Regions from separate parts of the Brevibacillus nitrificans genome, predicted to be linked through region 3. Evidence: a T-box and tRNA genes for the amino acid it is inferred to sense, from the RefSeq annotation. Region 3 holds a T-box; the other regions hold tRNA genes.

Region 1 (4,223 bases), on a different contig from region 3:
CAGTGGGGTGGTGTAATGCACTGTGATGGATGATGTCGTAACTATTCGCTTTGAAGAGGTCTTTTTCCTATCGCCAAGGACGGAATTATCGAGAGTGATTTGAAATTCACGAGATTGGATTAAATAAGTAACATCCTGCAGCGTAGAAATCAGGTATAATGAAGAGAAATAGAAAGACAGGGGGGATTGTGGATGACAACGGGTTTTCTTGTAGTGGTGGTCATTATATTCGTTCTAATTATCGGAAGCACCCTCTGGGTCACGAATAAAGCTTACTCCCGCAAGTCGGAGCGGATCGATCCGTTACCGGGTAAAGAGGGTATTCAGAAAGAATTGGATCAATAGCTTTCACATATAGAAGCCTGCGGCCGCTGCTGCAGGCTTTTTCCAACGTATAAGAATTTATAAGCGTAATGCTTATGAATTCTGGAGCGCATGAAAACTTTCCACTAAAACGCGGTCGCTCCTCCTTGAGCAGGCCTCGATAGAGGTTTTCTTATTGCAACGTTTACAGCAAGACCCGCATCGAGCTAGTCAGCTGGAAGGCGAGTTGTCCGATTTCCTCCGGTGTCTCGCGAAACTCGCGCAAAGTCCACTCGGTTAGCAAGACGTGCAGGGTGGAGGAAAGAGAGCGTTGGGCATAGTAATCCAGTCCTTCCAGAGGAAATGGCTTCTTTGCCTCCGAGTCAGGCTGGACGAGCTCAGAAATGACGTATTCCAGGCTTCGAAAGATGATTTGCCTGATTTTCCGGTCCCGGTTGTTAATGTTGGTTACAAGGGAGGCAGGCGCATGCTCCTTCCACATGCGAAACAACGAGATAAACATAGTTTCGTCCAGAACATTGGGCTCATCTGCTTTCAGCCAGAACTCCGCATAAAGCTGGCATAAATAGTCAAACAAAATATCATCTTTATCTTGGTAATTGCGATAAAAGGTCTGTCTTGCCAGACCAGCCTTGCGCGCAATTTCGGTAATGGAGAGCTGGGAGTAAGGGGTGTTTTCCATTAACTGGAGCAGTGCCAGGATGATCCATTCTCTTGATTGCTGAGATCGAGTGGGCTGGGTAACCATGGTAGAGTGACAAATCCTTTCGTTTGTCTATTTTCCCTCTGATTTGCGTGAAATCATTTGAAAACGAGGGAAATCTATATTAGTGTTACAATTGTAACATTTGATCTGCCGCATGCGCATCGGGAGAACAGAGGAGGGGGCAGGGATGTCGGGACAGGATGTTCTATTTTTTTTATGTCTTTTTAACTGATAATGATATTCATTTTTAACGAAAAATGCTAGGGGGAAAAGATTCATGTTTACCAGAGCTTTCACAAAAGGAAAAATCACAGCGATGCTGCTCGTCGTATTATCGTTGCTCGTATCCGCGTGCGGGAGTCAGACAACGGCTCCAGCACCAGAGGCAACACAAGCACCTGCAGCCAAGGAAAGCCCAGCGCCAGCCGCAGAAGAGGCGAGAACGATCACGCATGCCATGGGAGAAACCAAGATTACTGGTACACCACAGCGCATTGTCGTGTTGACCACACAGGGGACGGAGAGCTTGCTCGCATTGGGAATCAAGCCGGTAGGGGCCGTCAAATCGTGGATCGGTGACCCGTGGTACGATCACATCAAGGATCAAATGGGCGGAGTGGAAGTAGTAGGGGATGAAACGCAGCCGAACATGGAGCTGATCGCGAGCCTGAAGCCGGATCTGATCCTCGGTACGAAGGTACGCCAAGAGAAAATCTACACGCAGCTTTCGTCCATCGCTCCTACCGTATTTACTGAAAATCTCGGTGACAGCATGATCGAGAACTTTGAGCTGTACACAAAGGCACTGAACAAGGAGGCAGAAGGAAAGGCCGTACTCGACGCTTTCAACAAAACGATCGAGGAAGCGAAAACGAAGCTCGGGGATAAAACAAACATGCAGGTATCCATGGCTCGCTTCCAGCCTGGCAAAGTACGTGCATACCTCAAAAACAATTTCGCTGGCGTCATTCTGGATAAGATCGGATTTGCAAGACCGGAGGCACAAAACAAGGATGAGTTCACGCAAGACATAGCGAAAGAGCAGATCAACCTGCTGGATGGGGATGTTTTCTTCTACTTTACTTCCGATCGTGAAGGCGATGACGGAGCGACCAAAACCGCAAAGGAATGGCTCAGCGATCCACTCGCGCAAAACATGAAGGTGGTTAAGACAGGACGCACTTACCTGGTGAACGAAGCGATCTGGAACTCCTCAGGAGGTATTCTGGCTGCTGAACTGATGGTAAAAGACGTGGAGAGGATCTTCGGGGAAATCAAATAAACAAGGGTAAGGAAAACAAAAGAAGACTGGAATCATCCAGTCTTCTCATTACTTCAATGGTACGCCTGAAGGGAATCGAACCCCCGCACATGGTTCCGGAGACCATTGCTCTATCCACTGAGCTACAGGCGTATGGTATGGAATAGTGATACTTACCCATTATAAGACATCTTCTGAGCCAAATGCAAACAAAAAACCTGCTTTTGGTTCAATTTTTTCGTGAGGGTGAACTCATTCAAGGAAAAGGGAAGGGGCAGCCGCGCCGTGACGTTGCCCCTTTTGTTTTTGCTTTTACGTGATCTTACTTCGAAAAGTGTGCCACGATCTCATCGAGCAGCAGGTTGGCGGACAGGATGCCGCCGCCTGTATTCCAAATGACTTCATTGACTTGAAAGACTTGATTGTTTTTTACAACGCTCAGGTTTTTCCAAAGGGGATCATTGACCCATTCGTCACGGTAAGTCGCTGCCGCTTTATCATCGTAGTCGGAGACCCAGTAGAACAGGACATCGCCATCGGCTTCCGCCATTTGTTCTTTTGCGATGACTTGCATGAATTCATCTTTATCCTGAGAAGCCGGACGTGCAAAGCCGAGCTGGTTGAACAGCACGCCTGCAAACGTGTCTTTCATGTAGAGGCGGACTTTTCCTGGCAAGAAGCGGGCGATCGATACCTTCGTCTTTGTCTTTTCGCCCAGTTTGGTTTTCGCTTCCTCTACTCTTTGATCAAAGCTGGCCAGAAGCTTATCGCCCTCCGCCTTTTTGTTCACCGTTTCCGCATAAAGCTTGAAGTTGATCTTCCAGCTTCCGGACAGGTCCTCGGCAAATACGGTCGGTGCGATGGAGGAAAGCTGGGAGTAGATTTTTTCCTGACGTACTTTGTTGCCGATGATCAGATCCGGCTTCAGACTGGCGATCAGTTCGATATTGGGCTGGGTTTCCTCGCCGAGATCGGTGACACCTTGCATTTGCTCTTTAATATGGTCATACCAGGGCTCGCCTTGCCAGGACTTGACTGCTCCTACGGGCTTGACGCCGAGACTGAGAAGGGCTTCTGTTCCTTCGTTGGTGAGGATTACAACGCGCTGGGGATCCCCTTTAAGCTCGGTTTCTCCCATCGCATGTTTAATCTTTCTCACTTCCGAGCTGGTATCGCTGGAAGCGGGAGTTGAAGCGGGTGCTGTTGTTGCTGCTGTTGCTGGCTGACTATTTGCGGCATTCTGACCGCCTGTAGCATTTTGACTACCTGAGCCGCAGCCTGTGACAAACAGCATCAAAGACAAGCCGAGGGAGCATAAGACCCGAAAGACTGGCTTACGAGGAGTAAGCATGGTGGACGACCTCCTGAGAGTGATATTCATTATTGATTATACAAGTCATACTGTATAATTAAGGAAAAGGCATGTCAATGATTTTTTTGATAACAATAATCAATCTCATTGACTAGCTGGAAATAGACAGCTTACAATGAGAGGAAATTGCGTGGGAAGAAAGTAGGGAACAGCCGTGAAATTTCTTTTGCACAGCCGCGTTCAAAAGTCGGTTGTTCTAGTTGTAGGGATCGTCTTGCTGGGTTTAGCGATGGTTGCCAGTGTCCTGTACGGTATCCAAAACTTTCGCATTGCGACCGCGATTGAAGCGTATACCAGCTTTACCGGGAGCAACGAGCAGCTCATCATTTTGCATACGAGGGTTCCTCGAGCGATCGCAGCAGCCTTTGTAGGAGGGAGCTTGGCATTGGCGGGAGTCCTTTTGCAGGCTTTGACCCGCAATCCACTCGCTTCCCCTTCCGTTTTTGGGATCAACTCGGGAGCGGCGCTGCTGATTGTCGTTTCCTTGTTTGTGTTCGGAGGCGTATTTACCTTTACGCAGATGATGTGGGTAGGATTTTTGGGCGCTGCCTTGACTGCCT
Region 2 (4,223 bases), on a different contig from region 3:
ATGGGCTACAAATTCCAATTCGTTACACTGGCAGGCTTCCACGCTCTGAACTACGGGATGTTCGAGCTGGCAAGAGGCTATCGTGATCGCGGTATGGCTGCTTACTCCGAGCTGCAGCAAGCTGAATTCGCGAGCGAGGTACACGGCTACACGGCGACACGCCATCAGCGTGAAGTAGGTACCGGATACTTTGATGAAGTCGCGCAGGTTATTTCCGGGGGAACTTCTTCGACGACAGCACTGAGCGGATCTACAGAGGAAGAGCAGTTTCAGCATAATTAAGGCAATGCCAAATGTCTGAGTAAATAGAAGGCGATCAAAAAAGAATGGATAGAGACTCAGATTTTCTCTGAAATCTCTATCCATTCACGATTTACGCGTGGAAACTGCGGATTTCTTCCGATTCTTTTTTTAAGGTAGTAGCGTAGGCAATGAATCCAAGAGCGGCAGTTACGATGAGCAGCATGATCGTAGGTGTAAAGTCTCCACCGGACATATCTCTCATCCAGCCCATGATGTAGCTGGAGAAGCCACCTAAAATATTGGTGAAGCCCATAATACCAGCTGCTTTCCCGGCAGTCTCTTTCGTGGAATATTTCACGACAAACAGGTTTACTAAATGGAACATGCCTCCCTGCGTACCCATGGCAATTCCGAGGGATACTCCGGCAATCAGTGGATTGGTTGCGAAGTAAGCGGACGTGAGGAACAGCACGCATAGGATGAACCAGATGGAAGCGAGCAAGCCCGGGCGCTTCTTTTTATCAGCTAAAAAACCGCCGAGGATGACGAAACAGAGCGCGAAGATCCAAGAGAGGGATGTAATACCGGCCATCGCTTCGCGGGAAAAATGCTTGGCTTCAACCAAATACGTTGGCAGCCAGATGCTAATACCGAAAAAAATGAAGTAGGACATCAAATTACCGAAAAACACGATCCAATACCGGTAATTGGTGAGGAAGCTCTTTTTCTCTTCTGAAGTTCGAGCAGTCGTCTCAGCCAAACGGATGTGAGCTAGTTCTTTTTGGCTGACGCCAGGATGTTCTTCCGGAGTATTGCGTGCCAAAAACACGAACAGCGGAAGGGAGATAAAGAGAGTAAAGCTCGCGAGAACGTAGAACGACACATGCCAGCTATACGTTGTGATTAAATACGTTAAAATCAAGGCACCGATGGCAGGTCCCAAATAGTTGCCGATAATCCATGATGCTTGAGCCCGCCCAATTTCCCGACTGTTAAACCAGTTCGAGATGAATTTTGCTGAGACCGGAATCATCATGCCTTCTCCAAGCCCAAGGATAATGCGGCTGAGCATAAACATCTCATACGATTGTGCCATACCTCCGGCCACCATCGTCACAGTCCATACGCTCAGGCCAATGATGGCTGTTTTCCTTGCCCCGAGCTTATCGATGATAACGCCCCAGAAAATATTCGACACAGAGTAGGCGATCGTAAATATTAACGTAAGTAAACCGACTAACGCGTTTTTATTAGGCCCGGTTAATCCGAGATCCTGCAGGAATTGGGGATCGGTCTGAATGATGGAAATGCTTAACTTATCAATTTGTCCAAAAAACCAAAAGAAAAAGACCGGTAGAGCTACGTAGAACCAGCGTTTTTGCTCAGTAAGCATGCGAAGTTTCACCTCGATCGTGGTAGTTGATTGACATAGGGGCATCTTTGGGCGGAGTCCTCTTTTTTCGAGTAGGCTTTCGTGTAGGAGCGGGCTAGTGTGAATCTACGAGTAAGCCTCCTTTCTTTACATTTCATCGTTTTAATTACAAAACATATGTTTTGTAATTAAAACATTAAAGCGAATTATAATAGTATTTCGAATATTAGTCAATTCCGTGAAAGTTATAAAAGGGACAGAGGGAGTCACTGCTGTATTTGCCAAAAAGTGAGTACCTGCATATAATAAGAAGGTAAGCGTGTTGTCAAACTATGTCCCCGTAGCTCAGCAGGATAGAGCGTCAGTTTCCTAAACTGTAGGTCGGAGGTTCGAATCCTCTCGGGGACGCCATACAGGTGCAAATGGTTGTTCGAAATGCGGTTCTCTATTACTTAGAGAGCCGCGTTTTCATTTTGCGGAGCTTCTTCAGCGTCAACTCGTCCACCAGCACCTAACGAACCCCTCGCAATTTCCTAGCTGTATATCCGAGGCTCTCCATTTAAAAAAATGCACGGATGTTTAGGCGGGCACTCTTTATCAAACTCTACAGAGAACAGGCTACAGAGGAGGATTGGAGTTTGGCCAGCTACGTGCAGTATTTTAACGACATCCTTGCGACATTCAACAATCTCCCAAACAAGCTGCTGAATGTGGTTGCGACGATCAATGAACCCCTCAGGAGCTTGACTCACACGTTGATCGTGACCAATGTTCTATTGGGATTACTCTTTCTAACCTCTCTTGTGAACATCTATATGCTATGGAGATATGGCAAAAAGTGAGCCCGTTACCGATGGTGTTCATCTCTAAAGGCATGGCTTAAGCAATAAAGGGAGGGAGAAAAGGGTGAAGCTTGTCGCTTCATCCTCTTTTTTATTTGCTGGCGGCAAAAGATGTCGCTGTATGGAGGAAAATGTAGACGAGCCGAGAACTTCTTACCTCAGGATGTATTTTCCAAAAAAATAAAGAGGAGGGGGAGCGAGTTTCTTGGTGGTACGAGTAAAAAAGAGCTTACTAGCTGTTTGTTTCCTGATGATGCTGATGCCCCCGTCATTTGCCGAAGCAGCTACCCATGTCGAGGTCGCAGTCGATCAGTTAAATATTCGTAGTGCGCCTGGAACAACCACGCAAATCGTGGGAACGGTCACAAAGGCAACGCGACTGCCAATCGTTACGGAACAAAAAGATTGGACACAGGTGAAGCTTGCCAGTGGAAAGACGGGTTGGATCAATAACAAGTACGTAAAAATGATCGAGGTCCCTCAGATCAAATACGTTAAAAGTACCGTAGACATGCTGAATGTTCGGGCAGAACCAAATGCAACTGCCCAAATCTTGCAGATTATCGATAAAAACGGCGTATTTTTGCAAGTAAAAAAACAAGGGGATTGGGCACAGATCAAGCTTTCCGATCAGGCAAATGGATGGGTAAACGTACGCTATTTGACTGAAACAGCTGCGCCAGCACCTACCCCTGCCCCGGCACCAACGCCGATTCCGACACCAACAGAGCCAGTCGCTCCTACGTATCCGGTTGATGCAGGGACAGGAACGATTGCACTGACCGAAGGAGTCGATGTGTACACGGCTCCAGACTTTTTGGGCACAGTGCTTGGTCAATTGAGCGCAGGAACGATTGTCAACCAATACGGCTATACAAATGGCTGGTATACGATCAATTACGCTGGAACGTACGCCTACATCTATAAGCCGATCGCACCGGATGAGACAGGGCAGACGGTACCGAGCGAAGTATCCGTGACTTTAGATCCTATTCCTTTACCGACTCCTGCACCAAATCCAGATCCCGCTCCGACACAGCAGGAAGCCTCGATTCGGGTAAAAAATGCCGATACCAATCTGAGAAGCGGCCCCGGAACCAATTATCCGGTCGTGGGGAATGCTCAGCCGGGTCAGGTGTTTCCCATCGTGCAATCGGAAGGTGACTGGTATTTGATCCGGATGTCCGACGGCTCTACCGCCTACATCGCCGGATGGATTGTAGAACTGATTCAGCCGACGACCAGCACCCCTTCTAACGGTGTAGATCCCTTGGGTGTAGGCTACAACGGCGGAATGGTCGGAAACGAAAAAGTGTACATCTACTCTACGCATAACCGGGAGTCGTGGAGAAATGTTGCCCGCAATACACAGGGAAGCTCTGTTGACGACCCGGAAATCAATATTACCTTGGTTGGAAAACGTTTGGGTGATCTGCTGCAAGCCAAAGGGATCGCGACAATGGTCAACCAGGATGACTTTGCCCAGAAGCTGGCGGAGCAAAAGAAAAGCTTCGCGATGTCCTACACGGAATCGTATAAAGCGGTGGCGGCAGCGGCAGCGGTGAGCCCGAATCTGAAATACATTTTTGATATACATCGGGATAGTGACGAGCCGCGCAGCAAGGTCGCCATCACCATCAACGGAAAGACGTATTCGCGAGTTTTGTTCGTAATCGGAACAGCCAACCCGACTTACCTGGAAAACAAGAAACTGGCGGAAGCTCTGCATGCACGATTGGAAACGAACTATCCCGGCTTGTCCCGCG
Region 3 (4,223 bases):
GACTAGGAGCCTGACTACCACTAAGCGCACCACCCGTCATGAGGACAAAAATAAAAACGTAAAAGCCTGCAATCCCAAGGAGAACATTTAATGCAGCAGCAGATAGCTTCATCCACACAGGGATTCACCTCGCTTTCGTTGTTATCTGTTTGACGCATAAACATACGAAATGTTGTTAGGCGTGTAACGCGAAAAACCGCCGTCCCCAGCGAGTGGGGAGCAGCGGTTTTCATTTTCCAATATTTGTCTCTTACATTTCTTCCGGGGCAGCCAGACCGAGCAGGCGCAGACCTTCCTTGAGTACGGCTACTACGGCTGCAACGAGCTGGAGACGGGAAGCCTTGATGTCTTCTTCCTCCGCCAAGATGCGGACATTGGCATAGAACTTATTGAACGATTGAGCGAGGTCGATCACGTATTTCCCGATTTGGGAAGGATCGAAGTTGTCAGCGGCGCGTTCGATGACTTCCGGGAATCCGTTCAGCAGTGTAATGACTGCCCAAGCCTCTTTGCTATCCAGCGCGCCCTCTGCCAATGCAGCAGATGCAGGCTGGAAGTTGCCTCTGCGCAGCAGGGAGCAGGCACGCGCATGGGTGTATTGCACATATGGGCCGGTCTCGCCTTCAAAGGTCAGCATTTCTTCCAAAGAGAAATTGATGTCGTTCAGGCGGTAGTTTTTCAGGTCGTGGAAAATGACCGCGCCGACGCCCACTTGACGAGCGACTTCTTCTTTGTTTGCCAGCGAAGGATTTTTCTCCTCGATCACTTTCTGCACATCCGCGATTGCTTGGGAGAGCACTTCCTCCAGCAAAACAACCTTCCCTTTCCGGGTGGACATTTTTTTACCGTCCTTGAGCATCATCCCGAATGGCACGTGATGCATGTCGCGCGCCCACGCATAGCCCATTTTTTCCAGAACTTTATACAGCTGCTGGAAGTGGAGGCGCTGCTCGTTTCCTACGACGTATACGGCTTTCGCAAAATCGTAGCTCTCGTGGCGATAGAGGGCCGCAGCCAAATCGCGTGTTGCATACAGGGTTGCGCCATCGGATTTTTTGATCAGGGAAGGAGGCATGTCGTACTCGTCCAGGCTGACGACGAGCGCGCCGTCGGATTCAGTCAAGAGACCTTTTTCCTCGAGCAAGGTAACGACACGATCCATCTTGTCATTGTAGAAAGCTTCTCCGTTGGTGGAGTCGAAGGAGACATTCATCAGGTCGTAGATCTTCATGAATTCCTTCAAGGATTCGTCGCGGAACCATTTCCACAGGTGCAGCGCTTCTTCATCGCCGTCCTCGAGCTTTTTGAACCATTCGCGTCCTTGGTCTTCCAGGGAAGGGTTGTCCTTGGCTTCATCGTGGAAGCGAACGTAGAGCGTCAGCAGCTCCTTGATCGGCTCCGCTTTCACTTTTGCTTCGTCTCCCCACAAACGGTACGCCACGATGAGCTTGCCGAACTGCGTGCCCCAGTCGCCCAAATGGTTGATGCGAACGGGCTGGTAGCCTTGCTTTTCCATGATGTTGGCGATCGCGTTACCGATGACGGTCGAACGCAGGTGGCCCATGGAGAATGGCTTCGCGATGTTCGGGGAGGAGAGGTCGATCGGGACCTTGCGTTCTTGTCCGATGTGGCTGTCTCCATAGGCACTTCCTTGAGCGAGGATGGTGCCAATCACTTGCTTCGCAACAGCTGCTTGATCGAGGAAAAAGTTGACGTAGGGACCGACTGCAGTCGATTCACGCAAAGGGTCTCCACTGATTTTCTCTGCCAGCTCTGCTGCGATCATCGGAGGAGCTTTACGCAATGCTTTTGCTAATTGAAAGCAAGGGAACGCGATATCTCCCATGGCAGGGTTTGGAGGTGTTTCCAGCATGCCGTATACGGTTTCTTTTGGAAAGTTTTCTACCCCTTGCTGTGCGAGGGCGTCGGCGATTTTTTCCGCCACTTGGTGTTTGTAGCTCATGTGAATCTCCTTTCTGATTGGAAAGAGGGTGGGTGCTCCAAATAAAAAAACCTCTACGTCTCCTGTAAGAAAGAGACGAGAGGTTGTGCTCCCGCGGTGCCACTCCTGTTGTTTTTGCGTGAAAGCAAAAACCGCTTGACCTGCTGTATCGGGCAGTCCCGGCGTTTCCCTACACGATCTGCAAATCGCAAATGTTCAGGACGCATCTCCGAGGTGCGTTTCCTCTCATGCTCTGCATCGGGCTTTCACCATCCCCGACTCGCTAGCGTCATTCGCATGAGGTACTTTCCTCTTCAACGATTCAACGATATCTCTAGCATTATAACTGGTGAGGCTGCACTCGCGCAACTCACTCTTCCGGTTTATTTAAAATCTTGTCCAGCTGTGCGAAGTATTCTCTCGTCAGCTTTTCCTTTTCCTCGGCACTCATGTTTTCTGCATTCATCCATTGTTCTTTGAATTGCTCGAGCTGTGCCAGCATAGCCAGCTCTGCTGCAGCATCTTCTTCCAGATCGTAGTTCTCGGATGGATCGAAGGGGATCAGCCGGTTGTCGTTTCCGCTGCGCAGGTATGGATTGCGCCAATGATCGGGAAACTGGTAAGGCTGCTCGCCAAACATCAGTCCGAGCACTTCGTCAGAATCGAGGGGAAGAAAATAGTCGTAATCATCTCGACGTCCACCTGCGGATAAATTGAGATGGGAAAGGAAGTAATGCAGATAATGGTCACCCGTCTCCCGGTTTTTCACGATGGAGTAAGTCTCAAATTCACTTTGCTCCAGTTCCTTGATTTTTTCGAGAGACGATAAAAATTCGTCTTTTTCACGGGCATCTAGTGTGTCCACAGCGTTTCGCTCCTTTGTATTGCCAAGCCGCGATACATGTCATTTTTGCATTCAGTATAGCAAAAGCGCTTTAGAGTGACAATGAACGGAGGTTTTTTCGATCCAGGCAAACGCAAAAAGAGCCTAGAGGATCTAGGCCCTTTTCATACGCTATGACTAGCAGTCTTCGGAGCACCCAACAATTACCAGCAGGATAAACAGTACGAGCACCAATGCGAAGTTGTCACCAAAGAATCCGCCGCAAAAAGATGTACTCATGTTTGTTTCCCCTCCTTTCCGTTATGCTCTAGTCTATACACGAACACACAGATTGGCGTGGGCGAATGTCTAGATCAACCAAAAATGGGCGCATTCTTTTGAGACAAGAGTAAATATTAGACAAATTCTCAATTGACGAAGAGACAGGGGGGTGATAAGATACTTGCAAACATTCATGAAGTTTGACATTTCAACTCCATAACCATGTACGACTCTTATCCAGAGAGGCAGAGGGACTGGCCTGATGAAGCCTCGGCAACCGGTAGAAATCCGGTGCCAATTCCAGCAAAGCTACGGCTTTGAAAGATGAGAGGATGACTCAGGCGCTTCTGTATTTCGCGGACAAATCCTCTTCTACTTAAGAAGGGGATTTTTTTGTGCAGATAAACATGGATAAGGCTTTTATCCGGTATACGCACAACTAAGTGAGACAGGAAGACTTGCAACTACAACAGGGCAGTGTATGAAACGGCTAAGAAGAGGCCGAAAAGGAGCAAGCTGATGAAACCAACTTTTCGCGAGCAGCTTTCCCGAAAAATTCTGATTCTAGATGGCGCAATGGGAACCATGCTGCAACAGGCAAACCTGACAGCCGAGGATTTTGGCGGTGAGGAGTACGATGGCTGTAACGAGCTGTTGAATTTGACAAGACCGGATGTGATTCGTTCCATCCATGAAAAGTATTTGGAGGCAGGCGCAGACATCGTCGAGACCAATACCTTTGGCGCGACTTCTGTGGTATTGGCTGAGTACGACGTAGCCGATAAAGACCTCGAAATCAATATAGCGGCAACCCGGCTGGCGAAGGAAGCGGTGGATGCCTACTCGACTCCAGAATGGCCGCGCTACGTGGCAGGTTCCATGGGGCCGACGACTAAAACGCTGTCTCTGACAGGCGGCGTCACCTTTGAAGAGCTGGTGGAGTCCTACTATCGCCAAGCCAAAGGGATGATTCTCGGTGGAGCCGATGTGCTTCTTTTAGAGACCTCCCAAGACACGCTGAACGTGAAAGCGGGGGGCATCGGGATCCGCAAAGCGTTTGAAGAACTGCAAACCGAACTGCCGATCATGCTCTCGGGAACGATCGAGCCGATGGGAACTACCCTCGCCGGACAAAACATTGAAGCTTTCTATTTTTCCCTGGAGCACTTGAAGCCG

What was found. A T-box is a leader RNA that pairs with one kind of tRNA and senses whether it is charged. The one in region 3 lies ahead of argS (arginine--tRNA ligase), so its partner is inferred to be a tRNA-Arg.
Region 1: it has a tRNA-Arg gene. The T-box ahead of argS (arginine--tRNA ligase) is inferred to sense a tRNA for this amino acid. The anticodon was not compared.
Region 2: it has a tRNA-Arg gene. The T-box ahead of argS (arginine--tRNA ligase) is inferred to sense a tRNA for this amino acid. The anticodon was not compared.

Annotation. Positions count from the first base shown of each region.
Region 1 covers NZ_RHHU01000028.1:14,470-18,692, forward strand. Annotated here, with positions in the region: gene EDM59_RS31270 (hypothetical protein) at 193-345, shown strand; gene EDM59_RS29970 (TetR/AcrR family transcriptional regulator) at 509-1,072, opposite strand; gene EDM59_RS29975 (ABC transporter substrate-binding protein) at 1,308-2,312, shown strand; tRNA gene EDM59_RS29980 (tRNA-Arg) at 2,370-2,444, opposite strand; gene EDM59_RS29985 (ABC transporter substrate-binding protein) at 2,614-3,642, opposite strand; gene EDM59_RS29990 (FecCD family ABC transporter permease) at 3,818-4,223, shown strand, end outside.
Region 2 covers NZ_RHHU01000006.1:106,336-110,558, reverse strand. Annotated here, with positions in the region: gene aceA (isocitrate lyase) at 1-282, shown strand, start outside; gene EDM59_RS12465 (MFS transporter) at 374-1,636, opposite strand; tRNA gene EDM59_RS12460 (tRNA-Arg) at 1,950-2,026, shown strand; gene EDM59_RS12455 (hypothetical protein) at 2,254-2,457, shown strand; gene spoIIP (stage II sporulation protein P) at 2,663-4,223, shown strand, end outside.
Region 3 covers NZ_RHHU01000003.1:1,501,445-1,505,667, reverse strand. Annotated here, with positions in the region: gene argS (arginine--tRNA ligase) at 251-1,963, opposite strand; T-box leader at 2,032-2,269, opposite strand; gene EDM59_RS09070 (hypothetical protein) at 2,313-2,807, opposite strand; gene EDM59_RS09065 (YjcZ family sporulation protein) at 2,964-3,065, opposite strand; SAM riboswitch class I at 3,278-3,378, shown strand; gene metH (methionine synthase) at 3,567-4,223, shown strand, end outside.